DNA from 4 places in the Conexibacter stalactiti genome. Region 4 is predicted to be linked to each of the others. Evidence: riboswitches for the same ligand, from Rfam matches in the RefSeq annotation. Region 4 holds a riboswitch; each other region holds the start of a gene.

What was found. Region 4 has a riboswitch for cyclic di-AMP ahead of R7226_RS08085 (hypothetical protein). Riboswitches for the same ligand answer to the same signal wherever they lie in the genome.
Region 1: it holds a riboswitch for cyclic di-AMP, as region 4 does, so the genes downstream of both, R7226_RS00350 (peptidoglycan-binding protein) here and R7226_RS08085 (hypothetical protein) in region 4, are expected to answer to the same signal.
Region 2: it holds a riboswitch for cyclic di-AMP, as region 4 does, so the genes downstream of both, R7226_RS12795 (transglycosylase family protein) here and R7226_RS08085 (hypothetical protein) in region 4, are expected to answer to the same signal.
Region 3: it holds a riboswitch for cyclic di-AMP, as region 4 does, so the genes downstream of both, R7226_RS19220 (peptidoglycan-binding domain-containing protein) here and R7226_RS08085 (hypothetical protein) in region 4, are expected to answer to the same signal.

Annotation. Positions count from the first base shown of each region.
Region 1 covers NZ_JAWSTH010000001.1:80,993-88,476, forward strand. Annotated here, with positions in the region: gene R7226_RS00335 (TetR/AcrR family transcriptional regulator) at 1-453, shown strand, start outside; gene R7226_RS00340 (helix-turn-helix transcriptional regulator) at 489-1,337, shown strand; gene R7226_RS00345 (class I SAM-dependent methyltransferase) at 1,316-2,119, opposite strand; cyclic di-AMP (ydaO/yuaA leader) riboswitch at 2,219-2,381, shown strand; gene R7226_RS00350 (peptidoglycan-binding protein) at 2,389-3,750, shown strand; gene R7226_RS00355 (hypothetical protein) at 3,747-4,511, opposite strand; gene R7226_RS00360 (M20/M25/M40 family metallo-hydrolase) at 4,567-5,712, shown strand; gene R7226_RS00365 (DUF2171 domain-containing protein) at 5,754-6,110, shown strand; gene R7226_RS00370 (ABC transporter permease) at 6,182-7,018, opposite strand; gene R7226_RS00375 (ATP-binding cassette domain-containing protein) at 7,015-7,484, opposite strand, start outside.
Region 2 covers NZ_JAWSTH010000029.1:17,525-25,008, reverse strand. Annotated here, with positions in the region: gene R7226_RS12815 (hypothetical protein) at 1-994, shown strand, start outside; gene R7226_RS12810 (flagellar biosynthesis anti-sigma factor FlgM) at 1,063-1,278, shown strand; gene R7226_RS12805 (hypothetical protein) at 1,386-2,522, shown strand; gene R7226_RS12800 (M3 family oligoendopeptidase) at 2,561-4,384, opposite strand; cyclic di-AMP (ydaO/yuaA leader) riboswitch at 4,509-4,695, shown strand; gene R7226_RS12795 (transglycosylase family protein) at 4,705-5,400, shown strand; gene R7226_RS12790 (helix-turn-helix domain-containing protein) at 5,414-6,130, opposite strand; gene R7226_RS12785 (ATP-binding protein) at 6,271-7,161, opposite strand; gene R7226_RS12780 (GNAT family N-acetyltransferase) at 7,336-7,484, shown strand, end outside.
Region 3 covers NZ_JAWSTH010000057.1:5,092-12,575, reverse strand. Annotated here, with positions in the region: gene R7226_RS19240 (NHL repeat-containing protein) at 1-519, shown strand, start outside; gene R7226_RS19235 (rhodanese-like domain-containing protein) at 582-923, opposite strand; gene R7226_RS19230 (D-arabinono-1,4-lactone oxidase) at 997-2,310, shown strand; gene R7226_RS19225 (amino acid deaminase/aldolase) at 2,417-3,616, opposite strand; cyclic di-AMP (ydaO/yuaA leader) riboswitch at 3,807-3,974, shown strand; gene R7226_RS19220 (peptidoglycan-binding domain-containing protein) at 4,112-5,068, shown strand; gene R7226_RS19215 (acyl-CoA dehydrogenase family protein) at 5,145-6,299, shown strand; gene R7226_RS19210 (metallopeptidase family protein) at 6,339-6,995, shown strand; gene R7226_RS19205 (helix-turn-helix transcriptional regulator) at 7,001-7,484, opposite strand, start outside.
Region 4 covers NZ_JAWSTH010000015.1:4,064-11,547, forward strand. Annotated here, with positions in the region: gene R7226_RS08070 (DNA polymerase III subunit alpha) at 1-1,701, shown strand, start outside; gene R7226_RS08075 (c-type cytochrome) at 1,772-2,269, shown strand; gene R7226_RS08080 (TraR/DksA C4-type zinc finger protein) at 2,400-2,744, shown strand; cyclic di-AMP (ydaO/yuaA leader) riboswitch at 2,928-3,068, shown strand; gene R7226_RS08085 (hypothetical protein) at 3,075-3,338, shown strand; gene R7226_RS08090 (carboxymuconolactone decarboxylase family protein) at 3,499-4,047, shown strand; gene R7226_RS08095 (winged helix-turn-helix transcriptional regulator) at 4,095-4,508, shown strand; gene R7226_RS08100 (glutamine synthetase family protein) at 4,559-5,902, shown strand; gene R7226_RS08105 (hypothetical protein) at 5,982-6,611, opposite strand; gene R7226_RS08110 (MMPL family transporter) at 6,677-7,484, opposite strand, start outside.

The DNA.
Region 1 (7,484 bases), on a different contig from region 4:
GGCTCCAAGGAGCAGCTGCTGATCGCGATCTGCGACGCGCTGATGGAGCCGCTGCTGGAGAAGGCGCAGGCGCTCGGGATCGAGGCGCTGGAGCCCGAGCCGGCGCTGCGGGCGCTGGTCGGCGCGTGGGTCGAGCAGGTCGCGACGCACCGGCAGCACATGGTCGTCTTCCTGCAGGAGCGGCATGTGATCGAGCGCGAACCGCAGTGGAGACACGTCGCGGGCAGCCGCAAGCGCTTCGAACGGCTGCTGGAGCGCACGCTCGAGCGCGTCCAGGAGGAGGGCGAGACGCCGATCGCCGACCGTCGCCTGACGACGTTCGCGCTGCTGGGGATGGTCAACCACCTGCCGCAGTGGTACCGGCCGCGCGGCCGCCTCTCGACCGCGCAGATCGCGACCGGCTTCTGCGACATGGTGCTCGGCCGCGCGGCGCAGCCATTACCTGCGAGGTAGGCGACGCCGCGCACGCGGCGAGCTAGCCTCGCCGCATGGCAACGACCGCGACGACAACGACGACCACGGCCACCCCGGCGGGCGCCGGCCCGCTGCTGCGCGACTGGCGCCGACGGCGGCGCCTCAGTCAGCTCGACCTGGCGCTGGAGGCCGGCATCTCGGCGCGCCACCTCAGCTTCGTGGAGACCGGCCGTTCGAAGCCGAGCGCGGAGATGCTGTTGCGGCTGGCCGAGCAGCTCGACGTCCCGCTGCGCGCGCGCAACCAGCTGCTGCTCGCCGGCGGCTACGCCCCGGCCTTCCCCGAGCACGAGCTGGACGCGCCCGAGATGGCGCCGGTGCACGACGCGATCCAGCGCGTGCTCGATGGCCACGATCCCTATCCGGCGCTCGTCGTCGACCGCCGCTGGAACGTCGTCGCGGCCAACCACAGCCTCTCGCTGCTGACCGTCGGCGCCGCGCCGGAGCTGCTGCGGCCGCCGACCAACGCGATGCGCCTCGCGCTCCACCCCGACGGCCTCGCGCCGCGGATCGTCAACCTCGCGCAGTGGCGCGCGCACCTGCTGGAGCGGCTGGAGCGGCAAGTCGCGGTCACCGGCGATCGTGAGCTGAGCGCGCTGCGCGACGAGGTCGCCGCCTACCCCGCGCCGGCGGCGGCAGAAGAGGCCGCTACGATCGCACCCGCTCCCGCCCACGACCTCGCCGGACAGATCGCGGTGCCGCTGCGGCTGCGCCACGGCGCCGGGGAGCTGGCCTTCATCTCGATCGTCGCGACCTTCGGGACGGCCGTCGACATCACCGTCGCGGAGCTGTCGATCGAGTCGTTCTTCCCCGCCGACGCGGCGACGGCCGATGCCGTCCGCCGCTACGCCGACGGCGCCGCCTGAGCGACGACGAGCAGGAACTCCAGCTCCCAGCGCGCGCCGTCGGGGTCGAGGTTGGTCTGCGTCGCGAAGTCGAGCAGCGCCGCGTCGAGCGCGGCGACCCGCTCGGGGTCGTCGCCGAGCGCGGCGTAGGTCGCGATCACCGGGCCGAAGTTCGCTCTGTAGTAGGTGACCAGGTCGATCGGCGCCTCGAAGTGCTCGATCGCGAGCGTGCGCGGCTCGGCTCTCAGCGTGGAGACGCGCGCGCCGAACAGCCCGCGCACGTGCGCCTCGTCGCCCCACAGCACCGGCGGCTGCGCACCCGGAGGAGGCGGCGCCGCGAACGCGCTGACCGTCGCGAAGAAGCGGCCGGCCCAGCCCTGCGGCGTCCAGTTGACCATCCCGATCGTGCCGCCTGGCCGGCAGACGCGCGTCAGCTCACCGGCGGTGCGCACGTGGTCGGGCGCGAACATCGCGCCGAACGACGACAGCACGACGTCGAAGGCGTCGTCGTCGAACGGCAGCGCCTGCGCGTCCGCTTCGACCCAGTGCAGTCTCAGCCCCTCCGCCTCGGCGTCGGCGCGCCCGGCGGCGAGCAGCTCCGGGGTGATGTCGCTGGCGATCACGCGGGCGCCGGCGCGCGCCGCCGGCAGCGCCACGTTGCCCGATCCGGCGGCGACGTCGAGCACGCGCTGACCGGCCTGCACACCGCACTCCGCGACGAGCAGATCGCCGGTTCCGGAGATCGTCTCACGAGCGATCCGGGGGAAGTCCCCGAGCGCCCACACCTGCCGCGCATCGGTCATGTCACTCATCTTCTCAGCGCGATGGCCGTGATGCCAGCAACATGACGCTTGCAACGTCGCTTGCAACGTGCAGGAATTCGCCTGGTAGGTTCCGACGCCGTTACATACGAGCCGAATTGCGGACCCACTGCGGTCTGCGAGCGGGGGACCCATTGGTCTGACATGACCGGGGGCGAATCGTCGCGTCAGCGACGTAGCGCGGCTGCGCAAGCGGCCCTGCGAGCCCGTCAGCTTACCTCGCAGGCTCACTGAGACAGGAGCACCCAGCTGTGAACCAGGAGCAGCGCGATCTCGCGCTCGATGATCTGTGGGCGGATTCGCTCGAGCGGTCGCTCGCGCGTCGCGGCGCGCGCACGCGCACGTCGGTGGAGCTGGCGCGTCTGCGCCCGCGTGACCTCTCCGACGCCGAGCACTTCCTCGATTCGCTCTCGGTCGCGCAGCGTCGTCGCGAGGCGGCCGCGTCGCAGACGAAGCTGCCGGCGCCCGCCGCCCGCGGGCTCTCGCTGACCGCGTTGCTCGCCGTCACCGCAGGCCCCGCCGTCGGCGCGACCGCCGCCTTCACCGGCACCGCCTCCGCCGCCACCGTCGTCGAGAAGGGCGACGAGGGCGGCGACGTGAAGAAGCTTCAGCGCGCGCTCGGTCTGCACGCCGACGGCATCTTCGGCCCCGGCACGAAGAAGGCGCTGCGCAAGTTCCAGGCGCGCCACCACCTGCACGTCGACGGCGTCGCCGGCCCGGCGACCTGGTCGGCGCTGAAGCGCTCGCAGGCGAACACCTCGCAGTCGCGCTCGACCGGCAAGACCGTCAAGGTCAACGGCAAGGCGCGCATCATCGGCCACAGCGTGCGCGCGGTCCAGCACGAGCTGGGGATCCCCGCCGACGGCATCTTCGGCCCGCAGTCGCTGAAGGCGCTCAAGCGCTTCCAGCGCGACCACGGTCTCGCCGCCGACGGCGTCGTCGGCCCCGCGACCTGGCGCGCGCTCGCCAACGACGGCGGCGGCGGTTCGACCCGCAGCCACAAGCAGACCGCGCGCTCCGCGGTCCAGGGCGAAGGGTCCGGCGTGCAGGCGCTGCAGCGCGCGCTCGGCATCAGCGCGGACGGCGACTTCGGCCCCGGCACCGAGAAGGCGCTCAAGCGCTGGCAGGCGAGCCGCGGCCTCGAGGCCGACGGGGTCGCCGGTCCGGCGACGCGCTCGGCGCTCGGCCTCGGCGACGGCCCCGTGCTCAAGCGCGGCGGCGACGACGGCGGCGGCGACCGCGGCGGCTCATGGGCCGACCAGAAGATCTCCGCGATGATCGCGGCCGGCAACCGCATACAGTCGACGCCCTACATCTACGGCGGCGGCCACGGCTCCTTCGAGGACAGCGGCTACGACTGCTCCGGCTCGGTCTCCTACGTGCTGCACGGCGCCGGCCTGCTCGACTCGCCGCTGGCATCGGGCGGCTTCACAAGCTGGGGCGAGCCCGGTCCCGGCAAGCGCGTGACGATCTACGCCAACGCCGGCCACGCCTACATGGTGATCGACGGCAGACGGTTCGACACCAGCGGCGCGAGCGCCGCCGGCACCCGCTGGCAGCCGAACGACCGCTCCAGCGCCGGCTACGTCGCCGTTCACCCCGCCGGGCTCTAGGACGCTCCCGGGGGCGGCGGGTCGGGCTCGCTCGGCTTGCCGCCTATCGCGTTGAGGAAGGCGCGGCTGAAGCGCGCCCCGCGCGTGTCGGGGCCGTAGCGGGCGCGGGCGCGAGCCAGCTTCGCCTCGTCGTATCTGCTGCGCGCCCACGGCGAGTTCGGCTTCGCCAGCCGTATCGCGGCCCATGCGCCGGCGATGAAGGGGATGAAGATCGCGACCATCCCGAGCAGGATCCGGCCCTTGAAGAAGGCGATCCCCGCGAACGCGAGCGTGAAGGCGAACCATGCCGCGGTGCCGAGGATCGAGCCGGCCTCGTCGAGGCCGTAAGGGTTGACGCCGAGCACGACGAGACCGGCGAAGACGGTCGCGAGCACGACCGCGTCGAGCGACGCCCGCCCCTCCTCGGACCAGTAGACGTCCTGCAGGCGGACCCACAGCGCGAACTCGTCGAGCGTGAAGCCGGCGCCGACGCCGAAGCTGACCGAGAGGATCTGCCACCACGGCGCGTCGAGCTCCGTCGCGAAGGCGGCGAAGCCGGAGACGAGCAGCAGCACGATCCCCCACACGAGGTGATGGAGGTGGACGCCGCCCTCGGTCTCGACGCCGCCCGGCCACCACGAGACGCTGCGCGTCAGGCGCGCGCTCGTGCGGATGAAGCCGAACGACAGCAGGAACGACAGCAGCACGAGGAAGGCCGATTCGCGGCCCGGCTCGGCGTGCGTCTGGATCAGGTCGACGGTGTAGACCGCGGCGAAGCTCACCGCGCGGTCTTCGGCGCCCGCCCGCCGCATCCTGCGACGGGTAGGGTGAGTCGCCATGGATGCGTGGGTGCAGCGGGCTGCCGAGCAGATCGCCGAACGGGCCGAGCGGGACCTCGAGGCGCTCGTCGCCGTCTCCTCGCCGTCGGGTGACAGGCACGGCGCGGAGGACTGCGTCGCGGTCGTGCGCGCGCTCGCGCCGGCCGCCGCGACGGTCGAGCGCATCCCCTGCTCCTCGCCGGACCACGCCGACGACGTCGTCGTGCGGCTGCGCGGCGACGGCAGCGGCCGGCTGCTGCTGCTCGGCCACCTCGACACCGTCGTCCCGCACGAGCGTCACGCGCCGCTGCGCCGCGCCGGCGAGCAGCTGACTGGCTCCGGCTCGATCGACATGAAGGGCGGCGACGTGCTCGCGCTCGGGCTGCTGCGGGCGCTCGCCGATGGCGGCCCGGACGCACCGGGGTTCGCCGAGGTGGCGCTGCTGCTCGTCGTCGACGAGGAGTGGCGCACCGGCCCGATGGTCCACGTCGAGCGCTTCGCCGGCTGGGACGGCTGCCTCTGCTTCGAGGCCGGCGAGCTGGCGCCCGACGGCAGCGACGCGGTGATCGTCAGACGCAAGGCCGCTGGGACGCTGCGGGTCCGCGCCCGCGGCGTCGCCGCGCACGCGGGCGCCGCGCCCGACAGGGGCCGCAACGCGCTGCTGGCGCTCGGCGTCGCCGCGCAGGCGGTCGCCGCGCAGCACACACCGACCGGCGACGATCGCCTCACGGCCGTGCCGACGACGCTGCACAGCGGCGACGCCTTCAACGTCGTGCCCGACGCCGGCGAGCTGATCTGCGACCTCCGCTCCGACCGCACGGCGGCGTTCGAGGAGGTGCGCGCCGCGGTGCCGGCCGTGGTCGGCGGCGTCACGCTCGACGCGCAGCTCGCGCGCGTCTGGCCGGCGATGGACAGCCGCGCCGCGACCGCGCCGCTGCTGGAGGCGGCAAGCGCGCTGCTGGGCCGGCCGCTGGCGGCGGCCGGGCGCGGCGGCGCCAGCGACGCCAGCCACATGGCGCCCGCGATCCCCTTCACCGTCGACGGCCTCGGCCCGCGCGGCGGCCGCGCGCACGCCCCCGGCGAGTTCGTGCTGGAGGCGTCGCTGCGACCACGCGCCGAGGTCGCGCTGGCGCTCGCGCAGGCCGTGCTGGCGCACGCCGGCTGACAGCCACGAGCGAACCTTCCCGTCGTGGGTATGCTCGCGCCATGCCCGATCTCGGAGCAGCGATCTCCTACCTCGTGCTGGAGCCGGGCACGGAGGTCTACGACGCCGCCGGCGAGCGCGTCGGCACCGTCGACCACGTGCTCGCCGACGCGAACATCGACATCTTCGACGGGATCGTCATCGACACCCGCCTCGGTCCCGGCGGCCACCGCTTCGCCGACGCCGAGCAGATCGAGGAGCTGTTCGAACGCGGCGTCGTGCTGAACGTCACCTCCGACGAGCTGCACGATCCCGAGCCCGGCCCGGCGGCGCTCGACGCGGATCCCGACGACGTCGACAAGCCGGAGCTGTCGGACCGCCTGAGACGCGCCTGGGACTGGATCAGCGGCCGCTACTGAGGGAAGACCAGACCCGCGGACGCGATTCCTGCCCGCGGGTCCGGTTTCCGGTGGGGCGCTCGGCCCTCTGACTACCCCGTCGCGCGGACGCGGAATCGCCGCACCGTCAGCGGGACCATCACGACCAGCAGCAGCACGCACCACAGCAAGGCGGCGACCACCGGATGCGCGAGCGGCCAGGGCGGGTCGGCCGGCAGCCCGGTCGGATTGCCGAACAGCGTCCGCACGGCGGCGACGAGCGCCGAGATCGGGTTCCACTCGGCGACCTGCTGCAGGCCGTCGGGGAGGCCGGCCACCGGGATGAAGGCGTTCGAGACGAAGGTCAGCGGGAAGATCGCCATGAAGGCGAAGCCGGCGACCGCGTCCGGGGAGCGCACGAGCACGCCGATCAGCGTCCCGAACCACAGCATCGTGAGCGCGAACAGCAGCAGCAGGCCGTATCCCGCGACGGCATGCGCGACGTCCGCGTGGATCCGCCAGCCGACGACGAGTCCCGTCAGCGAGAGGATCGTGATCGCGAGCGTCATCGCGGCCAGCTCGGCGATCATGTGGCCGCCGAGGTAGGCGCTGCGGGAGGTCGGCAGCGAGCGGACGCGGTCGACGAAGCCCTCGCCGAGATCGGTCGCGATCGCGACGCCGGGGCCCATCATCCCGAACGCCAGCGACTGCACGAGGATGCCGCCGATCAGGTATTCGCGGTAGTTGCCGTCGGGGATCGCGATCACGCCGCCGAAGACGAACGCGAACAGCAGCACGAACATGATCGGCTGCAGCGTGACGTCGAGCAGCTTCTCGGGGATCTGGCGGACGTGCGAGAGGTTGCGGCGCGCGAGCGCGGCGCTGTCGGCGACCAGCCAGCGGGCGCGCTGCGCGGCGCTCGGCGCGGTCGGGAGTGCGGTGGTGCTCATGCTGCCGCTCCGGTTCCGGTCAGGGTCAGGAAGACGTCGTCGAGCGTCGCGGCGCGACGGTGGACGTCGGTCGCGTCGACGCCGGCCGCGTCGAGCGCGCGCACGACCTCGATCAGGCGCGTGCCGGCGAGCACGGGGGCGGTCACGAGGGGGCCTTGGTCCTCGTCGCCGTCACCGGGCGCGTCCGTCGCGACGGGCGCGGCGGTCGTCTCGCCGCCGCTCTGCGCGATCGGCCCGTCGGCGAACGGCGCCAGCGCCTGCGCGGCGCGACCGAGGTCGGCGGCGTTCGGCAGCGAGACGGCGATCCGCTCGCCGCCGACGCGCGCCTTCAGCTCGGCCGGCGAGCCGCCGGCGACGGCGCGCCCGTGGTCGAGCACGACGATCTGGTCGGCGAGCCGGTCGGCCTCCTCCAGGTACTGCGTCGTCAGCAGCAGCGTCGTGCCGTCGCGCACCAGCTCGCGCAGCA
Region 2 (7,484 bases), on a different contig from region 4:
GATCCCGACGCCCGAGCCGACGACGGAGGAGCCGCCGGTCGAGACGCCCCCGGTCGAGCAGCCGCCCGTCGAGGAGCCCCCGGTCGAGACGCCGCCCGTCGAGACGCCCCCGGTCGAGCAGCCGCCCGTTGAGACGCCCCCGGTCGAGACGCCGCCCGTCGAGACGCCCCCGGTCGAGCAGCCGGCCGGCGAGCAGCCGGCGCCGGTCGAGCCCGCCCCGGTCGAGCCGGCGCCCGTCGAGGAGACGCCGACGGTCGAGGAGACCCCGGCCGACGACAAACCCGCCAGAGACAGCCGTCCGGCGCCCGCCGAGACCAACGCGACAGTGTCGCTGCCGAAGCCGGCGACCGGCTCGGGCGTTCTGCGGCCGGCGCTCACCGACGCTTCGCCGACCGCCGCGCCCGTCACCGAGGCGGCGACGCAGACGGTCGCGACGCCGCCCGCGCTCGATCCGGTCGTCTCCGCGCCGCTGCCGCTGCCCGGCTCCAGAAGAGCCGACGACCAGGACGAGGCCGCCGCGGACGCCGCCGCACGCAACGCCGCCGCCAAGCGGATCGTGCGCAAGACGCTCGTCAACCTCGGCATCGTGCCGGCGACGCCGGTCGCCGCGACCAGCCAGGTGACGCCGGCCACGGCCGACAGCCTGATCTGCGCGCCGGTCGTCGTCTCCGCCGCCGTGCCGACGCCCGACTCCTCCACGACGCGCCTGCAGGTCGCCAAGAGCGTCCGCAAGCAGCACGCCGAGGATCAGCCGAGCAGCGTCCGCGGCCCGCCCGTCGGCCCGTTCGACTCACCTTCCTCGCCGCTCAACGCGAGCGCCGCGGCCGCGGCCGGCAACGGCTCCGCGGCCGGCATCAGCTTCTTCGCCGTTCTCGTCGGTTCGGTCAGCGCGCAGCTCGCGCAGGCCGAGGCCGTCGCGCCGCCGTGCTCCTTCGCGAGCAACTCGGCGACGCCGACCTCCGACGACTCCGCGCGCGCTCCACCCATCGCCTGAGTGACCCCACGAAGCCGCCCCGCCCGGGTGCCGGCTCGACGTCAACTCAGGACACAAGGAGCACTGCCATGGTCGTCGCCAACGACCACATTCACCGCCTCACCACCAGCCGCAGAGACCGCATCACCCGTTCCTCGCGCGTGCGCCTGCTCGCCAAGCAGGTCGCCGCGGGCGAGTACAGAGTCGATCCCGAGAAGCTCGCCGACGTGCTCGTCGAGCGCGCGCAGTTCCATCAGCGCGTGAAGGCCGACCTGCTCGCGCAGCGTTCGGCGTCGGAGCTGTGATCCCGGCGCCGGCGTGCGCCGGCGCACGCCTCACCCGCGCCCGTGCGGCCTGACGATCAGGGCAGGCCATGCGGGCGCGGCGATGCGCGCCGCTACGATGGAGGCAGATGCGGCGACGTTCGATGTTCGTGAGATCCGCGCTGATCGTCGCCGCCACGGCAGCGTTCGGCGCAACCCCGGCGATCGCGGCCGGGCAGCTCCAGGGGACGCTCGCCGTGCAGGCGATCGCGCCCCCGACCGCTGACCTGCAACCGGTCTCCGTGACCGCGCAGGCGACGATCTCCAACGTCTGTGACGGCGCCACCTTCTGCGGCTACGCCCCGAAGGTCACGACGATCGCGGCGACCGCCCAGTGCTCGCCGCAGGCGACCTCCTCCAGCTGGGCCGGCGACGCCCTCAGCGACGCGCAGGGCCGCAGACCGCAGTCGTTCACGGCCACGTGGCAGGAGCGGCCGTGGATCTACGCGGGCCCCAAGCGGGCCTGCCTCTACGCCTTCGACGGCAGCAGCGACGTGCTCGTCGCCGAGACGACCTACACCGTTCCCGGCGTCCCCTCGCCGACGCCGCTGAGACCTGACCCGACCGGCGCCGACCTGATCAGAACCGCGATCCCGCGCTCGGTCGGCGTGCGCCGCGCCTACGGCTACCGGCTCAGCAGCGCCAACGTTCCGCGCGCGGTCGGCGCCAAGCGCTTCGCGGTGCTCGCGCGCACGGCGGCGAAGCGCTGGGGTCTGCGCGAGGTCGGCACGACCCGCGCCGCGCCGCGCTCCGGTGACGGCCGCGACACTGTCGGCTTCGCGCGCGACGTGCCGAGAGTGGCGCTCGGGGTCACCAGAATCCGCTCGGTCCGCTACTACCGCCGCGTCGGCGGCGTCACGCGCATCGTGAGAGAGCGCGTCGTCGAGCGCGACCTCAGCCTCGCGGTCGGCGTCGCCTGGCATGTCGGCCCTGGCGCGCCGCCATCCGACAAGGTCGACCTGCAGACGGTGGTCGTCCATGAGCTCGGCCACTACGCCGGCAACGGCCACGTGCGCGACTGCGCCAACAGCCCGATGTGGACCGGCCTGCGGCCCGGCGAGTGGTGGTACAGCCGCAGCGACTGGTTCCAGTTCGGCTGCAGCAACGCGCCCGGCGCGACCGCGACGCCGACGGCAGCGACCAGCTCGCTGCGCTCGGTCCCGGGCGCCGGCGACGCCCGTCCGCTGCTGGTGCAGCGGACGGTGCGCAAGGTCTTCCTCGACTGAGGCCGCCGCGCGGCGGCCTCAGCGGCGCGGCGTGGCGCTCAGACCCGCCCGGCGGCGACGGCGGCCTGCTCGGCCTGCTCCAGCTGCTCCTCGACGAGCGCGAGGCCGGCATCCCAGAAGCCCGGGTCGGTCAGGTCGAGGCCGACCAGCCTGCCCAGCTCCTCCGGCGCCAGCGAGCCGCCGGCCGACAGCATCTTGAGGTAGTCGGGCACGAACGACGCGCCCTCCTGCTCGTAGCGACGGTAGACCGACAACGCCAGCAGCTGCCCGTAGGCGTACGCGTAGACGTAGCCCGGCGTGTTGATGAAGTGGGGGATGTAGGACCACCACGTCTTGTAGCCGTCGGTGATCTCGACGGCGTCGCCGAACAGCTCCTCCTGCGTCTTCTCCCACAGCGCGCCGAACTGCTCGACCGGCAGCTCGCCCTGTTCGCGGCGGGCGGTGTGGATCTCCTGCTCGAAGTTGTGCATCGCCGTCTGGCGGAAGACGGTCGCGATCGCGCCCTCGATCGACTCAGACAGCAGCGACAGCCGCGAGGCCGGCGTCGCGGCGGCGTCGAGCAGCCGGCCGAAGACGAGCGTCTCGCCGAAGACTGACGCCGTCTCCGCGAGCGTCAGCGGCGTGCTCTGGTGGAAGACGCCCTGCGGCGCCGCGAGCGCCGCGTGGACGCCGTGGCCGAGCTCGTGCGCGAGCGTCAGCACGTCGCGGCGGCGGGCGGTGTAGTTCAACAGCACGTAGGGGTGGGCTGACGGCACGGTGTAGGAGCAGAACGCCCCGCCGCGCTTGCCGGGCCGCACCGGCGCGTCGATCCACTGCTCGTCGAAGAACCGTCTCGCGAGCGCGCCGAGGTCAGGCGTGAAGGAGCCGTAGGCGTCGAGCACCAGCTCGCGCGCCTCGCTCCAGGTGAAGCGCTCGTCGGTGTCGGAGACGGTCGCCGCGCGGTCGTAGTCGGCGAGCTTGTCGACGCCGAGCAGTCTCGCCTTCAGCTTGTACCAGCGCTGCGGCACGTCGAAGCGGTTGCGCACGGCGGTGACGAGCGCCTGGACCGACTCGTCGCTGGCCTCGTTGGCGAGGTTGCGCGCGGTCAGCCAGTTGGGGTAGCTGCGCAGGCGGTCGTCGACGGCCTTGTCATGCAGCAGCGTGTTGAAGATGTAGGCGCGCGTGCGCAGGCCCGGCTTGAGCGCCTCCGTGACGGCCTCGGCGGCGCCGCGGCGCTCATCGCGGTCGGGGCCCGACAGCAGCGCCAGCGCCTGCTCCAGCGAGACCTTCTCCTCCTGCGCCGGCAGCTGCACCTCCAGTGCCGACATCAGCTCGGCGAACAGGCGCGTCCACGCGCTCGCGCCGCTGATCCCCTTCTCCGCGAGGATCCGCTCCTCCGGCTCGGTCAGCAGGTAGGGGCGGTAGCGTCGCTCGGTGCGCAGGTAGTGGGCGAAGAACTCGTTGCCCTCGCCGCTCAGCAGCTCCTCGGCACGCTCGTCGGGCAGTTCGGCCCACTCCAGCTCGAAGAACAGCAGCGAGGTCTGGATCGCCGTCGCGCGCTCCTGCACGTGCTGGAGCAGCGCGCCGATCGCCGGATCGGCGGTGTCGACGGCGAAGCGCAGCGAGGCGTACGAGCCGGCGCGGCCGACGAGGTCGTGCAGCTCGGCCAGCTCGGTCATCGCGGCGCGCAGGCCGGCGGCGTCGAGCTCAGACAGTCTGCCGGCGTAGCGGGCGGCGAACGCCTCGGCACGCTCGGCGCCTTGCGCGAGCAGGCTGCGAACGCCCTCCTCGCCCTGTCCGTCGACGAGCGGGTCGAGGTTCCAAGCGACGCCGGCGACCTCGTCGTCCGCGGGCTCCTGGTTGGTGGCGGCAAGGGTCGTCATCGGCTCAGCTTAGAACCTGCTCCAAAAGCCCGCCGGCGAGCCTGCAATCTCGCGTGCAGGGGCAGGGGCGACGGCCGTTGCGGCGGCGCCCGCCGCGGCGATCTGCGATTCTGTCCGCTCAGACAGACGCATATCGCCGAGTTCCTGTCGTCCTGGACGACGGGGAGCGGGGGACCCACTCGGGCCGGATCCGTCCGGCCCACGGGGCGAATCGCCACCAGCCACTCCGCCATCGGAGGGCTTCGGAGGCGTAGCGCATCTTTCAGCGCGAGCCCGTCAGCTCACCTCGTAGGCATCGAAAGAGACCACATGGAGGTTCCATGCCTGCGACCTGTCCCGACGTGGACGCTGACGACCTTTCCCGCGGCGAGCGCTTCGAGCGCTCGCGAGAACGCTCGCACGCGCGGCGCCTGCTGGCGCTGCGCCGCCGACGCCGTCAGCGCGGCTCGCGCAGCCTCGCGGTCGTGCTGGCCGCGGCGCTGACGATCGGCAGCGGCGGCGCCTTCGCGGCGACGGCCGGCGACGGCGGCGGCTCCAGCGGCGTGCTCAAGCGCGGCAGCAGCGGGCCGGTCGTCGTGCAGTTGCAACAGAAGCTCGGGATCCCGGCCGACGGCGCCTTCGGGCCGCAGACGGAGAAGGCGGTGCGCCGCTATCAGGGTTCCAAGGGCCTCGAGGTCGACGGCGTCGTCGGCTCCCAGACGGCGCAGTCACTCGGGATCAGCCTCGCGACCGCGAAGGCGCAGTCGCTGCGCAGCAGCGGGGGCGGGGGCGGGGGAGGCGGCAACGTCAAGCTGCCGGCGATCCTCGACTCGATCGCGCAGTGCGAGTCCGGCGGCGACCCGCGCGCGATCTCGTCCGACGGGACCTACCGCGGCAAGTACCAGTTCGACCGCTCGACGTGGGCGTCGTACGGCCCCGCCGGCGATCCGGCGCGCGCCTCCGAGGCCGAGCAGGACCGTCGCGCGCTGAAGCTCTACAAGGCCCGCGGCACGTCGCCGTGGCCCAACTGCGCATAGCTCGCCCGTCGAGCTAGTCGATCCCCGGGGCGCTCGCGGGCGGGTCGCCCCGGAGGATCCAGGCGCCGTCGTCGCGGCGCTCGACGACTCTGCGCCGCGTCAGGTCCGACAGCGCCGTCGTCACCGACGGCCGTTGAGCCCCGATCAGCCGGCCGAGCACCTGATGGGTCAGCGGCAGCTCCAGCACGACGCCGTCGGGGCTGACGCGACCCCAGCGGTCGGCGAGGCCCCAGAAGAGCAGCTCCAGACGGGCGTCGACGCGCGTCAGGTGGCTCGTCGCCTGCGATGTCGCCAGCTCGGCGGAGCGCCGCACCGCGCGCGCCGCGACGGCGCTGACGAGCTCCGGCCAGCGGCCGAGGATCGCGGTGATGCGACGGTCGAGCACCGCGAGGCGGACCGGCTGCAGCGCCGTCCAGACGACGTCGGGGCGGACCGTCACGACCTCGCGCTCCCAGTCCCACGGCCGCAGCAGGTCGCCGCGGCCGAGCAGCTCGGTGCAGGCGGCGCGCGCGAAGGTGACGTCCCGCATCAGCAGCCCGTCGAGCACGAGCAGGCCGAAATGGCCGCTGCCGCCGTCGGCCGGCCTGGTCGGTTCCCAGATCCCGGGCGCGACCGTCTCGACCGCAGCGATCGCGTGGCGCGTGGCGAGCTGCAGGCTCGTCGGATCGAGCCCGGCAGCAAGCTCGGGGTCCTCCTCGAGGACCCGTACGAAGGCGTTCCCGCTCGACATCGGGAAACAGCGTATTGGCGTACGGACAACACTGCCACAGCGAACCGTCTTGACGTGGCGTCTGACAGTGCGTCAGAAATCAGTGCGTGGGCGCGCGTGGTGGAACGTGGTTCCGGGCGCGCCCGCTCCGAACGGGGCTCTCAGGCGCGCGAGGCCAGGCGTGCGCGCAGACGCTCGCCGCCGTCGGCGACCGCTTCGACGTCGAGCTCGTCGGTGAGACGCTCCAGCAGGCAGCCGAGCCCGGGCAGCTCGGTGTCGCGCACGAGCTGCTGCGCGCCGCCCAGCACGAGCGGCCCGATCAGGAGGTCGAAGCCCTGCTCGTGCTCGTCGATCGCGATCTGCGCGTTGCCGCTGCCGTCGAAGGCGTGCGCGCCGGCGGCGCCGGCGATCGCGTCGCTGACGATCTGCGCGTCGGAGAGGCGGTCGATCGAGAAGTCCGCGCGGGCGGCGACGAGCGAGACGACACGGCCGAGCACGGCGGCCGAGTGGTCGCCGGGGGCAAGCGTCAGCGCGACCCCCTGCGGCGGCGCGACGGCGTCGCGTGAGAGCTGCACGAGCAGCGGCGGCGCCTCCTCCTCGAGGTCGAGGTCGAACGCCATCTTCACCTCGGTGCCATGGCGGCCGCCGGCGATCCCGAACTCGTCCGACAGCGAGGCGATCAGCGCCAGGCCGAAGCCGAGCGGCGGACCGTCGCCCTCGGAGGGCAGCGGTCGCAGGCCGTGGCCGCGGTCGCGCACCGACACCACGAGCCGGTCGTGCTCGACCGACATCGCCACGTCGAGCGGGCCGTCGTGGTTCTCGTAGGCGTGCACGACGGCGTTGGTGCACGCCTCCGTGATCGCGATCTTCATGTCGGCGGCGCGCGCCGGGTCGATCCGCAGGCTGTCGGCGAGGCCGGCCAGCGCCTGTCGCACGAGCGCGACGTTGGCAGGGACCGCGGGCAGGCTGAAGCGGACGTCTGGACCCCCGCCTCCGGCGGCGGGTGGAGACGTGCTTCCCGTCGCCGTAGAGGTGCTGGTGCCTTCGCTCACGTCATCACCCCGTATGAGCGCTGGCGCGCATCGTCAAACCTGCATGTCAGGAGAAGCTGTCGGATCTCCAACCGCTGACGCAGATTTGATGACGGCGCCGTCACGGCGGCCCAGTGTAGTGATCCTGCGCGCGCGACCCTGACACCGCAGGTCGATCGCGTAGCATCGCCGGCCGTGGAGATCACCGGACCGACCCTCACGCTGCGCTTCGCGACCGCCGACGACGCCCCGGCGCTGTTCGAGCTGGCGAGCGATCCGCAGGTCACCAGATACTTCTCCTGGGGCCCGTACACGAGCATCGAGCAGCCGCTCGCCTACATCGA
Region 3 (7,484 bases), on a different contig from region 4:
AGCGGCACGGCACGTCGTGGAGGTCAGCTGACGCTGACGGGCTCCGACCTCGGCACCTATGGCGTCGTCACGGTGGACGGCGTGCAAGCCGAGATCCGCGCCTACGCCGCCGATCGTGTGACGGTCGTCGTGCCGGATGACGCGGCACGCAGAGCACGCGTGACGCTCGACTGCGGCCGTGCGACCCAGCCGCTCACCGTCGCGGTCGGCGGCGCGGGAGCGCTTCGTCCGACGCTCGCGGCCGCCAACGTCAGAGGCGCGCGGGCGACGCTGTCGGTGCGAACGCCGGGGAGAGGCGTCGTCCTGGTACGCGGCGGCAGACTGCTGCGCGCCGGCTCCGCGAGATCGACGAGAACGGGGACCGTGCGCGTGGGCGTCGTGCTCAGCAGAGCCGGAAGACGCGCGCTCGCGCGTGCGAGAAGCGGTCGTCTGCGGGTGCCGGTGACGGTCCGCTTCCAACCGCCGCGTGGCGGTGGCAGCGCGACCACCCTGCGGGCGACGCTCCTCTTCAGACGCTGAGCGGGGGCGGAACGCGACCAGGGGAGGGCGGTGACGAGCGCGGGCTCGTCACCGCCGCCGCCTCAGTGGTCGGCGACGCTGCCGTCGGGGTCGGCGAGCGGGAGGCCGCCGTCGACCCAGGCGACGATGCCGCCCGTCATGTTGCGCGCGTCCCAGCCGGAGGCGCGGAAGGCGTCGGTCGCCATCTGGGAGCGGCCGCCGACGCGGCAGTAGAAGACCACGGGCCGGTTCGGGTCGAGCTGCTCGGCGGCCGTCATCAGCTCGCCGAGCGGGATGTGGCGGTCGCCGGCGATCGCGCCGGCCTCGTGCTCGTGCGGCTCGCGCACGTCGACGAGCTGGACGGAGTCGTCCTCGGCGAGCAGCGCCTGGACCTCGGCGGGCGTGTGTTCGGTCGGGCTGGACATGCTCTGGAGGATAGTGGGGCCACCGCCGCTCCGACCCGCGCGAAGCGGCACGTGGGCGGGGTACGCTGACCGCATGTGGCGCAACTGGGCAGGCGACGAGAGCTGCCGGCCGCGCGTGATCGAGCGGCCGGGCTCTGTCGCCGAGGTCGCCGCCGCGCTGGAACGGGCCGAGACGGCCGGGGAGCGGCTGCGGGTCGCGGGCTCCGGTCACTCCTTCACCGACGTCGCGTGCAGCGACGAGCGGCTGATGACGTTGGAGCGGATGGGCCGCGTGCTCGACGTCGACCGTGCGAGCGGGCTCGTGCGGGTCGAGGGCGGGATCACGCTGCGGGCGCTCAACGCTGAGCTGGCCGCTCACGGCCTCGCGCTCGAGAACCTCGGCGACATCGACGCGCAGACGGTCGCGGGCGCGATCTCGACCGCGACGCACGGGACCGGCGCGCGGCTGCCGAACCTCTCCGCGCAGGCGGAGGCGGTCGAGCTGGTGCTCGCCGACGGCAGCACGCGCCGCTTCGCCGCCACCGACGCCGACCGCGACCCCTACCTCGCCGCGCGCGTCGGGGTCGGCAGCCTCGGCGTCATCAGCGCCGTGACGCTGCGCTGCGTCCCCGCCTTCACGCTCCATGGCGTCGACGCCCCGGCGCCGCTGGCGGAGACGCTGGAGCGGCTGGATCAGCACGGCGCCGCCAACGACCACTTCGAGTTCTACGTCTTCCCGTACGCGCGCACGGCGCTGACACGCACCAACAACCGCGTCGAGGCGCCGCCGCGGCCGCGCTCGCCGCGCCGCGCGTGGGCCGAGGACGTGCTGCTGACCAACCACGCCTTCCATGCCTTCTGCCTCGCCGGGCGGGCGGCCCCGCCGCTGATCCCGGCGCTCAACCGGATCGTCACGCGCGTCGCCGGCAGCAGCGAGAAGACCGACCGCAGCGACCGTGTGTTCGCGACGAGACGGCTCGTGCGTTTCACCGAGATGGAGTACGCGCTCCCGCGCGAGCAGACCGCGGCGGCGCTGCGGCGCGTGCTGGCGCTGATCGAGCAGCGCAGGCTGGCCGTCCCGTTCCCGATCGAGGTGCGGCTGGTCGCCCCCGACGACGCGCTGCTGAGCCCCGTGCACGGCCGCGAGAGCGGCTACATCGCCGTCCACATGTTCCGCGGGATGGAATGGCGGCCGTACTTCCGCGCCGTCGAGCAGATCATGGACGAGCACGATGGCCGTCCGCACTGGGGCAAGCGCCACTTCCAGACCGCGGCGACGCTGCGCCCCCGCTATCCCGCCTGGGATCGCTTCCAGGCGGTGCGGGGCCGGCTCGACCCGGCCGGCCGCTTCGGGAATATGTACACCGACCGCGTCCTCGGTCCGGTCGGGACGCCGATCGCGGCGTAACGCTCCTCAACCCGCTGGCAGCTGGCCGATCGCGGTTTGATGCCTCAGGGTCGAGTCGAGGGTGAGAGTCGCCCGTCAGGTGCCGCCCCGGAGGCGACATAACGTCTCAGAGGAAGCTCTGGCCCTCGCCACGGTAGGTCGGCACCGTCTCGACCACGTGCTCGCCCTCGATCAGGTGCAGCTCCGCGAACCGCTCGCACATCTCGCCGGCCTTCGCGTGGCGGAACCAGACGCGGTCGCCGACGCGCAGGCTGCCGGCGGCGGCGCCCAGCAGCGGCGTCTGCACCTCGCCGGCGCCCTCCTGGCTGTCGAGCTTCAACCCCGCCGGCAGCAGCGGCCGCGGCAGCCGTGCGCGGTCGGCCGGACCGGAGGCGAGGTAGCCGCCGCCGAGCGCCGTCGCGACGTGCCGACCGGGCCGGCGCACGACCGGCAGCGCGAACAGCGCCGCCGGCAGCGGCGAGAAGCGCGTGTAGGCGTCGAACAGCGTCGGGCCGTACAGGCCCGATCCGGCCGCGATCTCCGTCACGGCGGGCTCCGCCGCGGTCGTCTCGATGCTGCCGGTGCCGCCGCCGTTGACGAACTCCAGCGGCGCCACCGCCTCCACGGCCGCGACGATCGCGGCACGCCGCTGCGCCAGCTCGCGCACCGAGGCGCGCTGCATCGCCCGCACCGCGACCCCTCTCAGCGGATTTCCGGGCGGCCGGTCGCCGACGCCCGCGATCTGCGACTCGTAGGCCATGATCCCGACCAGCCTGAAGGCCGGCCGTGCGACGATCGCCCGCGCCAGCGCCGCCGCCTGGGCCGGCGTGTGCAGCGGTGAGCGCTTGGCGCCGATGCGGATCCGCCCGCGCAGCGGCCGCCAGCCGGCGTCGGCGTCGATGCAGAGGCGGATCGGGCCAGCCCCGCCGACCGCGCGCTCGATCAGCTCCAGCTGGGCGAGATCGTCGACCATCAGCGCGATCCCGCCGTCGTCAGCCCGGCTCGCCAGCGCCCGCAGGGCGGCACGGTCGACCGTCGGGTAGGCGACGACGAGGTCGCGCAGGCCGTGGTCGGCGAGCCACAGCGCCTCCGGCAGCGTGAACGCCAGCGTGCCCTGGAAGCCGGGATCGGAGGCGAGCGTCCGCTCCAGCAGCGCACGGCAGCGGATCGACTTGCTCGCGAGCCGGATCGGCCGCCCGCCGGCCCGTCGCAGCAGGTCGCGGGCATTGGCGCCGTACGCGTCGAGGTCGACGGCGGCGAACGGCGGGTCGAGCGCGGCGGTCGCGCGATCGAGCCGCGCCAGCTGCTGCTCGGGGGAGGCTGCCACGGCCCGGCACGATAGCGCCCGGGCGCCCGGTTGGCTCCATAAACCGTTTTTCCAGGGCGTCATAAACGGCGGTTTCAAAGGTCACCGCTTCATAACGCGCGCCTACGCGCGCGATGCGTCCAGTTTCAGCTGGTCGGATCCATAACCGGTCGACATCGCTCCGCAGCCCTTGCTAGCCTGCTCGCGTCGTTCAAGAACCCAGCCGAATCCCCAGCGTCGCAACCGCCGGGGAGCGGGGGAACCAAAGAGTCCGCCTTCAACAGGACTCAGGGGCGAATCGTCGTAAGGGATACGACGTAGCGCTGCTCTTTCTGCGCGAGCCCGTCAGCTAACCCCGCAGGCGCCCGAAAGAGAAGGGGTTGCACCTTGTCGTTCACTGCTGTGCTGTCTGCCAAACGCATGTCTGCGACCGTTGTCGCGGCAGCGGCAGCCGCGCTGCTCATCTCGTCTACAGCGTCGGGCGCCGCGCTCGGTAGACGTACGCTCACGCAGGGCATGAGCGGCCAGGACGTCCGCGTCCTCCAAGACTTCCTCACCAGAGCCGGCTTCTCGACGCCCGTCGGCGGCGACTTCGGTCCGATCACGTTCGGCAACGTCAAGAAGTTCGAGAAGAGAAACGGCCTCGCGGTCGACGGCGTCGTCGACGCCGACTTCGTCGCGAAGCTGCGCGCGATCGCCGACCCGAAGGGCGCGAGAACGACCACCGCGCCCGGCGCGACGGACACGACCACCATCGCCGCGCCGACCACCACCACCGCGCCCAAGGGCCGCGTCGGCCGCACGCTCGGCGCCCGCGTCCTGAAGAAGGGCATGAGCGGCCAGGACGTGCGCGTGCTGCAGGACTACCTCGGCCGCGCCGGTTTCACGGCCGGGATCGACGGTTCCTTTGGCCCCGGCACGCTGCGCCTCGTCAAGCGCTTCCAGCAGGCGCAGGAGCTGCCCGTCACCGGCGTCGTCGACGCGACCACGGTCGCCTCGCTGCGCAGAATCGGGGACACCACCAGCGCCGGCGGCGCCGACTTCGATATGACGACGGTCGCCGCGCCGGTCGGCAGAGCGAAGCTGCTCTCCAACGGCCTCGCCGTCGCTCCGTCCGACGCTCCGCAGGTCGTCAAGGACGTGATCGCGGCCGGCAACGAGATCGCGACCAAGCCGTACGTCTACGGCGGCGGTCACGGCAAGTGGCAGGATCGCGGTTACGACTGCTCCGGCTCGGTCAGCTACGCGCTCCACTTCGCCGGTCTGCTGGAGGAGTCGATGCCCTCCGGCAGCTTCAACAACTGGGAAGAGTCGGGCAGAGGTCAGTGGATCACGACCTACTCCCACGGCAGCCACATGTACATGGTGGTCGCCGGGCTCCGCTTCGACACCAGCGGCGCTGACCCGTCGCGCTGGCAGACCGAGACGCGCTCCTCGAGTGGCTTCACGGCTCGCCACCCCGCCGGGCTCTGAGACAGCCTGCTCAGGCGATAGGCGACAGTTCACGTATCGGGGGCCTCCACGGGAGGCCCTCAGTACGATCGGCTGCATGTCCGCACTTGCCGATGCCTACGCCCTCTCCGACGAGCAACGCGACTTTCGCGACACGATCCGGAAGGTCGCCCAGGAGCGCGTGGCACCGCGCGCCGCAGAGATCGACGCGAAGGCCGAATACCCGTGGGACCTGCGGGAGCTGTTCGCCGAGCTGAACCTGTTCGGTCTGCCCTTCGAGCCTGAGCACGGCGGCACCGGCACGGGTGTCCTGATGCTCAACATCGCCGTCGAGGAGATCGCGAAGGCCTGCGCCTCGACCGCGCTGATGCTGATGGTGCAAGAGCTCGGCACGCTCCCGATCAAGCTGTTCGGCAGCGACGAGCTGAAGGAGCGCTTCCTGCCGAAGTGCGCGACCGGCGAGTGGACTCCCGCCTTCGCGCTGTCGGAGCCGGAGGCCGGCTCCGATCCGGGCGGCATGATCACGAAGGCCGTCCGCGACGGCGACGAGTGGATCGTCACCGGCACGAAGAACTGGATCTCGAACCTCGGCGTCGCCGACTTCTACATCGTCTTCGCCGTCACCGACCCGACGGCCGGCCACTCGAAGGGCATCAGCGCCTTCGTCGTCGAGAGAACCCGCCCCGGCTTCTCCGTCGGCAACTACGAGCACAAGCTCGGCATCAAGGGCAGCCCGACCGGCCAGCCGATCTTCGACGAGGTGCGGATCCCGGCCGGGAACCTGATCGGCGAGGTCAACAAGGGCATGCATGTCGCGCTCGGGACGCTCGACTACTCGCGTCTCGGCGTCGCCGCGCAGGCGCTCGGCATCGCCCAGGGTGCGACCGACTACGCCGCCGCCTACGCGCGCGAGCGCAGACAGTTCGGCAAGTCGATCAACCAGTTCCAGGGGATCCAGTTCAAGCTCGCCGACATGGAGACGCAGACGGCCGCCGGCCGCGAGCTGCTCTACCAGGCCTGTGCGAAGGCCGATCGCGGCGACGCCGACCGCGGCAAGTACTCCGCGATGGCCAAGCTCTTCAACTCCGACAACGCGATGCGCGTGACGGTCGAGGCGGTCCAGATCCTCGGCGGCTACGGCTACGTCAACGAGTACCCCGTCGAGCGGATGCTGCGTGACGCGAAGATCACGCAGATCTACGAGGGCACGAACGAGATTCAGCGCGTCGTCATCGCCCGCTCACTCCGGTAACACGCACTCGTCGCGACCGGCTACCGTAGGTGCACGCCCATGCGTGCACCTACGCCAAAGCGCATCCTCTTCGCCGCCTTCGTCGCGCTACTGATCGGCATCGCGGTCATAACCCTCTACCAGGGGTTCGCGACCGACTACCCGATGCGGCTGTTCCAGGGGATCGCGGTCGCGGCTGCCGGCGTGGTCGTCGTCGCCTTCCTGATGTCGCTGATCACCGGCCCGCTGGCCGGCTGGCGCGACCCCGAGAGCGACGAGGAGTTCGACGAGCTGGTCGACCGCAGCGAGCGGCTCGCGCGCGAGGGCTCGTGGGGCGAGGTCGACGACGACCTCTACGGCGACGATGATGACGACGACGAGGACGACCTCTTCGACCCGTGGAACGAGGAGGACTTCCAGACGATCGTGCGGCGCGCCGTCGACGAGCTGCCGCTGGAGTTCCACCGCGCGCTCGAGCATGTCGCGATCGTCGTCTCCGACGGCGGTCGCCGTCGCGGCGCCTACGGCCTGTACCACGGCGACACCGTCGCGCGCGATGGCTTCGCCGACCGCATCATCATCTACCGCGACACGCTGCTGCGCGACTTCGGGCACAACCCCGACCTGCTGCGCGCACAGGTGACCCGCACGCTGCGCCATGAGCTGGCGCACCACCTCGGCTGGGACGAGGACGGCGTGCGCGGGCTCGGGCTGTAAGACGCCTACGCCGGCGCCAGCGCGCCGGCCAGCTCGCGCCGCGAGCGGATCCCGAGCTTGCGGTAGGCGTTGGTGAGGTGGACCTCGATCGTCTTCGGCGTGACGTAGAGCGCCTGCGCGATGTCGCGGTTGGAGCGGCCGGCGGCGGCGAGGTCGACGACGCGCCGCTCGCTCGCCGTCAGCGCCTCGACGCCGGCCAGCGCGTCGGTGCGCGGTCGCGCACCGGCCGCGTACAGCTCGCCGCGGACCTGCTCGGCCAGGCCCGCCGCCGCGCAGGCGCTCGCCAGCTCCAGCGCCCGCCGCAGCGGCTCGCGCGAGGCGGCCGGCTCGCGGCCGCGCCGCAGCGCGCCGCCGTAGGCGAACAGCGCCTTCGCGTGCTCCAGCCGCGCGGCGCTGCCGGCAAGCACGTCGACCGCGTCGCGCAGGTGGTCGAGGCCCTCCTCGCGCTCGATCGTGCCGAGGATCCGCAGCGCCCGTCCATGCCACCAC
Region 4 (7,484 bases):
GGGCTCGGGATGCTGTCGGCGGTCGAGCGCGCGGTCGAGTCGATCGCGGCGACGCGCGGCGAGCGGATCGACCTCTCGCGCATCCCCTACGACGACAGCGCGACCTACGAGGCGATCCAGAACGCCGAGACGACCGGCGTCTTCCAGATCGAGAGCCGCGCGCAGATGGCGTCGCTGCGGCGCACACGGCCGTCGAACCTGAAGGAGCTGACGATCCAGGTCGCGATCGTGCGGCCGGGGCCGATCCAGGGCGGGGCGGTCAACCCCTACATCGAGCGCCGCCAGCGGGAGCGGATCGACCCCTCCTTCAAGGTTCCCTACGACCATCCCTCGCTCGTCGGACCGCTGAGAGAGACGCTCGGCACGATCATCTTCCAGGACCAGGTGATCGAGGTGGCGATGGCCTTCGCCGGCTTCTCCGCCGGCGAGGCGGAGGGGCTGCGGCGGGCGATGAGCCGCAAGCGCTCGGAGGCGGCGATCGAGGCCCATCACTGCAGGTTCGTCGAGGGCGCGCTGGCGACCCACGACGACGTGACGCCGGAGCTGGCCGAGCGCGTCTTCCAGATGGTGCGCGGCTTCTCCGGCTTCGGCTTCCCGAAGGCGCACGGGGCGGCCTTCGGCCTGCTCGCCTACCAGTCGACGTGGCTGCGCGTCCACCATCCGGCCGAGTTCCTCTGCGCGCTGCTGAACGAGCAGCCGATGGGCTTCTACCCGCCCGACGCGCTCGTGCACGAGGCGCAGCGGCGCGGGATCGAGGTGCTCGCGCCGGAGATCAACGCGAGCGAGACCGAGTGCACCTCCCACACCGGGGACGACGGGAAGGTGCGCGTTCGGATCGGCCTCGGCTACGTGCGCGGCGTGCAGCCGCACGACGCCGAGGCGCTCGTCGCCGCGCGCCGGGCCGGCGGGCCGTTCCGCGAGGTCGCCGACCTCGCTGCGCGCGCAGGCGCCGGTCGCCCTGCGCTGGAGGCGCTCGCCTGGTCGGGCGCCTGCGACGTGCTCGCCGGCGGCGATCGCCGCGTCGCGCTGTGGCGGCTCGGCGTCGCGGTGCCCGGCCGCCGCGTGCCGGGCGGCACGCAGCTGGCGCTCCCGCTGGAGCTGCCGGGGGCGCCGGAGCTGCGCCAGCTCGGCGCCTGGGACGGGATGCTCGCCGACTACGACACGACCGGGCTGACCGCGCGCGCCCACCCGCTGAGACTGCTGCGCCCGCGGCTGCCGCGCGATGTCGTCACCAGCCGCGAGCTGGCGTCGCTGCCGCACGGCGCGACGGTCAAGCTCGGTGGGATGGTCGTCGCGCGGCAGCGGCCGGGCACCGCGCGCGGGATCGTCTTCCTGCTGGTCGAGGACGAGCACGGCACCGTCAACCTCGTCGTGCGGCCGGAGCTGTACGAGACCAGACGCCTGACCGTCCGCACCGAGCCGCTGGTGCTGGTGGAGGGGACGCTGGAGCGGCTGCCGGCGGCCGGCGGCGGCATCAGCATCCTGCTGGCGCGGATCGCTCCGCTCGACATACCGGACGCGCGCATGGGCAAGGTGATCGCGAAGGACTTCTCGCCGCTCGACGAGGCCGAGCGCCACGCGATCGAGCAGCACGAGCAGCAGCGCGCGGCGGCCGGCGGCGGCTCCGCGCGCGACTTCCGCGGCGTCGCGCCTGAGACGATGAACTTCGGCCGGGGGCGCAGCCGCAATCGCAGCCGCTGAGAGCGCGCGCTGACGCGACACAACAGTTCGCCCTTCCATTCCATGGTGGGTTCCGGATAGGGTCGCTCCGATGCTCGCAACCGTGGTGTTTCTCGCGTTCTGGGTGGTCGTCGGACTCGGGCTCTTCTTCCTCGCCGTGCGCGGAGGCCCGCGCGGCGTGCGCGCGACGCTCCAGTCGCAGAAGCCCGGCGCCCGCACCTTCGCCGTCATCGCCTTCACCGTCTTCTACGTCGCTGTCGGGATCGCCGTCCCGGCGCTGTTCATATTCGGCGACCGCGACAGCGCCGACGCCCACATAAACGGGACGACGATCGAGCTGACGAAGCAGGAGGAGGAGGGGCGGGCGCTGTTCGGCACCGGCTGCGCGAACTGCCACACGCTCGCCGCCGCCGAGGCCGTCGGCAAGGTCGGTCCGAACCTCGACGTGCTCAAGCCGCCGCAGGAGCTGACCTACGACGCGATCGTCAGAGGCCGCCAGCGCGGCGGCGGCACGATGCCCGCCGGCATCTACTCCGGCGCCGAGGCCGAGGCCGTCGCCGCCTTCGTCGGCGCGACCGCCGGCCGCTGACGCCCGCGCGGCGGCCGCCTCGCGGCCGCGCGTGCGCCCTGCCGCGAGTGCGCACACCGCGCGTGTGTCACACCGCGAGTGCGTCGCACCGCGCGTGCGTCCTGCCGCGCGCGCGGGTACCCTCGCCGACATGGACACCGCGCATGCCCGTGAGCTGCTGGCCCGCGAACGCGCTCGCGTCGAGCGCGAGCTGGCCGGCCTGATCCCGCCCGGCGGCGAGAAGCAGGAGCTGACGCACCTCGACCAGCATCTCGCCGACGGTGGAACGGAGCTGTTCGAGCGGGAGCGCGACGCCGGCTTCGTCGAGCAGCTGCGCGAGGAGCTGGCGGCGATCGAACGCGCCGAACAGCGCCTCGCCGACGGCAGCTACGGCCGCTCGGTGCAGAGCGGCGAGCCGATCCCCGACGCGCGCCTCGAAGCGGTCCCGTGGGCGGAGCGGACCGTCGCCGAACAGGCCGCCTACGAGCGCAGCTGAGCGGCCGGCGCCAGGTGCCTCGCGCGCCGCTTGGCCGCGCGCGCACGCGCCACCGCCGCGTCATCGGCGCCCGTGCAGCCCGCTTGAGGCCGCGTGCCACAAGAAGCCCGCATTTTCCGACCGAGGCTTTCCATAAGATCCACCGGATGCAGGTCAGAATCTGCAAGCCGTTGGTAGGATCGCCGTGTCATACCGCTGAATTCCCGTCTGCCGCACGGGAAGCGGGGGACCCACGACAACGGGGCGAATCGCGCGTCCGCGCATAGCGCCGCTCTTTCGGTGCGAGCCCGTCAGCTAACCCCGCAAGCTCGAGAAAGAGGACCGACAGAGATGCCAACCGCAGAGGCGCCGTCACGCGCCGGTCGCAGCGCGAGCCAGCAGGGCGAGCGCCGCACGATCGTCATCAGGGGCCAGGTCGCGCCGCCGCCGACCCGCCGTCATGACTACGAGTACGAGACGACCGCGCGTCGTCATCGCCCCCGTCGCGCGAGCGAGCGGATCGCCGGAAGCCGTCCCGACCGTGCCGCGATGTACGCGGTGCTGATGGGCGTCTTCCTGATCCTCGTCGCCATCCTCACCGCCTCCGGCGCCTGACAAACGCGCTGGCCGTGGAGCCGGCGCGACAAGGGGCGAGCGCAATCGGCCGTCCGCCCCCATAGCCGGCGCAAAAGGAACCGTGAGCCTGGGTTTAGGTCCCGCTCGTATAAGGGGGGCGAGAACCTCTACGACCCGGGTGCGCGCCATGAAGACTCCGATGAGTCGGTTCCAGATCCACGACGACCTCACAGCACCGGAAGGCTCGGTCCCTGTCCTGCGCGGCGCCCTGGCGACCGGCGGCCAACTGCCCAACTTCGTCGGCGCCCTCGCCGGCTCCCCGGCCGCCCTGCGCGGCTACGCGCGCTTTCGCAGCGAGCTGCGTCACGGCCACCTCTCCGCCGCCACGCTGGAGCGGATCGCGCTCGCGGTCGCGGAGGAGCGCGGCTCACAGCCCGGCATAGCGATGCATTCGCGTGCCGCCCGCGCCGCCGGCCTCGGTCTCGACGAGGTCGCGCTGGCACGCGACTTCGACTCCGGCGACGCGAAGGAGGCGGCGCTGCTGCGCTACCTGCGCGCGCTCGTCGTCGACGGCAGACCGCCGCTGCACCTGCACGAGGAGGCGCGCGAGCTGGGCTGGGAGGACGAGGAGATCCTCGAGGCGATCGCGACCGTCGCGCTCGAATCGCTCGCGGCGATGGTCAACGTCGCCGGCGAGGTGCCGGTCGACGGCTCGATCGAGCAGTCGCGCACGCTGCGCGCCGCCTGACATCGCCCGCATGGCCAGGGGGCCGATGCGGGCGTAAGCTGTGCTCGATGGCGGTCGAGCAGGCATCGGAGCGGAACGCGGCATGCGCCGCCGGCGACCCCGCCGGTGCCGACAGCGCCGCCGACGCCTGCTGCCCGCACTACCACGAGGCGATCGAGTTCCTCGGCAAGCGCTGGACCGGCGCGATCGTGCGCGTGCTGATGAACCGCTCGCCGCAGCGCTTCAGCGAGATCGCCAACGCCGTCCCGGAGCTGTCGGACCGGCTGCTGTCGGAGCGGATGAAGGAGCTGGAGGCGCGCGGCGTCGTCGCGCGCACCGTCTCGCCGCCCCCGCCGGCGCCCCCGACCCGGGTCGAGTACGCGCTCACGCCGATGGGACGCGAGCTGGAGCCGGCGCTGGCCGCGCTGGAGTCGTGGGCCCAACGCTGGCTGCCCGGCTGTGCCGACGCCCCGTCGCGGTAGGCTCCAATTCCCGTCGCCACGCCCGAAATTGACCCCAGGAGCCCTTCGACATGACTGACGCCGCGCCGCCGCTTACCCCTGACGACGTGCTGCGTCTCGTGCAGGAGCGCGACATCCGCTTCATCCGCCTCTGGTTCACCGACATCCTCGGTCAGCTGAAGGCGTTCTCGATCAACACCAGCGAGCTGTCCGACGCCTTCGAGGGCGGGATGGGCTTCGACGGCTCCTCGATCACCGGCTTCAACGCCGTCGAGGAGTCGGACATGATCGCGCTGCCCGACGCCTCGACCTTCGCCTCGCTGCCGTGGCGGCCGGAGGAGCAGGGCGTCGCGCGCATGTACTGCGACATCAAGACGCCTGAGCAGACGCCGTACGAGGGCGACCCGCGCCACGTGCTGCGGCGCGCGCTCGACCGTGCGAAGGCGATGGGCTTCGACGACTTCATGGTCGGCCCCGAGCTGGAGTACTTCTACTTCAGAGACGCGAGGGACCCGACGCCGATCGACGAGGGCGGCTACTTCGACCTCACGACGCTCGACGCCGGCTCCGACCTGCGCCGCGAGACCGTGCTCGCGCTCGAGCAGCTCGGCATCCACGTCGAGTACACCCATCACGAGGTCGGTCCCTCGCAGCACGAGATCGACATGCGCTACGCCTCGGCGCTGAAGATGGCCGACGACTGCATGACCTACCGCATCACGGTCAAGGAGTACGCGCGCAAGTACGGCCTCCACGCGACCTTCATGCCGAAGCCGCTGTTCGGCGAGAACGGCTCGGGCATGCACACCCACCTGTCGCTCTTCAAGGACGGCAGAAACGCCTTCTACGACCCCAACGACCAGTACTACCTGTCGGACGTCGCGAAGGCCTTCATCGCCGGCCAGCTGCGTCACGCGCGCGAGATGAGCGCGATCTTCGCCCAGTGGGTCAACTCCTACAAGCGGCTGGTGCCGGGCTACGAGGCGCCGGTCTACGTCGCCTGGTCGCGCCGCAACCGCTCCGCGCTCGTGCGCGTGCCGATGTACCACCCCGGCAAGGAGCAGACGACGCGGATGGAGCTGCGCTGCCCCGACCCGGCGTGCAACCCGTACCTGACGTTCGCGGTGCTGCTGCAGGCGGGCCTGGAGGGGATCGAGCACGGCTACGAGCTGCCGGAGCCGATGGAGAAGAACCTCTACCACCTCGCGCCCGACGAGCGCCGCCGCCTCGGGATCGAGCAGCTGCCCTCGACGCTCGGCGAGGCGATCGAGCTGACCGCCGACTCCGAGCTGGTGCTGCGCACGCTCGGCGAGCACATGTTCAACCGCTTCGTGGAGATCAAGCGGCAGGAGTGGGACGACTACCGCGTGCAGGTCACGCAGTGGGAGCTGGACCGCTACCTGCCGGTCCTCTAGCAAGGCTGCACGGGCCCGGCCCGGTCGCGCACCCGCAAGGGCGCGCGGCCGGGCCGAAGCCGCCCGCAGCAGCGTGCGATCAGTGGCCGGTCGGCGCGCTGAACGCGACGAGCGTGCTGTTGCTCGTGCAGTTGATGTTGACCTCGAAGGGGACGACCTTGCAGCGGTAGGCGACCCCTCTGACGGAGAATCTCTCGACCTGCTGGTACGCGTTGAAGCGCTTCAGCCAGGTTCTGGCGACGCCGGCCGCCTGCGGGCAGCCGAACGCGGGCGTGCTGCCGAGGCCGGTCGTCTCGATGATCAGACCGCCGACGCCGGTATGGATCCCGCCGCAGTTGAGCAGTCTCTCGGGCGTGCCGAACTTGAGGATCAGCTTGGCGCCCTTCGGCAGCGACTTGACGGCGCTCAGCTTCGACGTGAAGAGCGAGCCGCCGAGCGCGTAGTTCGGGTCGTAGAGGTCGTACGCGCCCGCGGTGTAGGCGGGCGTCGAGTTGACGCCGATCAGCTTCAGGTTGGTGCCGGGCAGCTCGATCTTCAGCGTCTTGGCGCTGGCGCCGCCTGCGAGGCTGATCGTCGCGGTGCAGCGCGCTTCGCTGCCCTTGCAGACGACGGTCTGGCTGCCGGCGGCCTGCGCGGCGGTCGGAGCGGCAAGCGCGCCCGCTGCAATCACGGCGAGGGGGGCGAGGCGGGCGAACTTCGTCAGCTTCATCTGGCGTCCTTCGGGTAGGGGATCGCCCTCTCATCGGCTGCGAGCGCCGATTCCATGAGCCCTGGTCAGGACGCTGCGGAGGAGGGCTTCCCCTCACCGGCCTCCGCCGCGGTCGCCGCGGCCGGCTCGTCCTCCTCCTCATCCTCGTCGTGCGCGGTCGCGAGGCGGTGGCCGAGCTCCGACGGCCACCAGACGCGGTCGCCGACGTCGAGCACGATCGCCGGCACCAGCACCGAGCGCACGACGAAGGTGTCGAGCAGGACGCCGACGGCGATCGTGAAGCCGATCTCGGTCAGCACGACGAGCGGCAGCACCGCGAGCGTCGAGAAGGTCCCCGCCAGCACGATCCCGGCCGAGGTGATCACCGCGCCGGTGACCGCGAGGCCGCGCACCGTCCCCAGCCGCGTGCCGTGCTCGTGCGCCTCCTCGCGCACGCGCACCATCAGGAAGATGTTGTAGTCGACGCCGAGCGCGACGAGGAAGATGAAGGCGAACAGCGGCAGCCCCGGATCGACCCCGGCGAAGCCGAACACCTGCATGAAGAAGAAGGCGCCGATCCCCAGCGCGGCCGCGTAGGAGAGGATCACGGTCGCCATCAGCAGCAGCGGCAGCAGCACGGCGCGCAGCACCAGCACCAGGATCAGGAAGACGACGACGAGCACGAGCGGCACGATCACGCGGTTGTCGCGCGCGGTCGAGACGCGCAGGTCGCGTTCCTCGGCGGTCGGGCCGCCGACCAGCACGTCGTCACCGCCGGCCGCCTTCGCCGCCTCGCGCAGCGGCGGGATCACGTCGAACGCCTGCTCGCTGTACGGGTCGGCCTCCAGCGTGACGGCGATCCGCACGCCCGACCGCGGGTCGCGCTCGACCGGC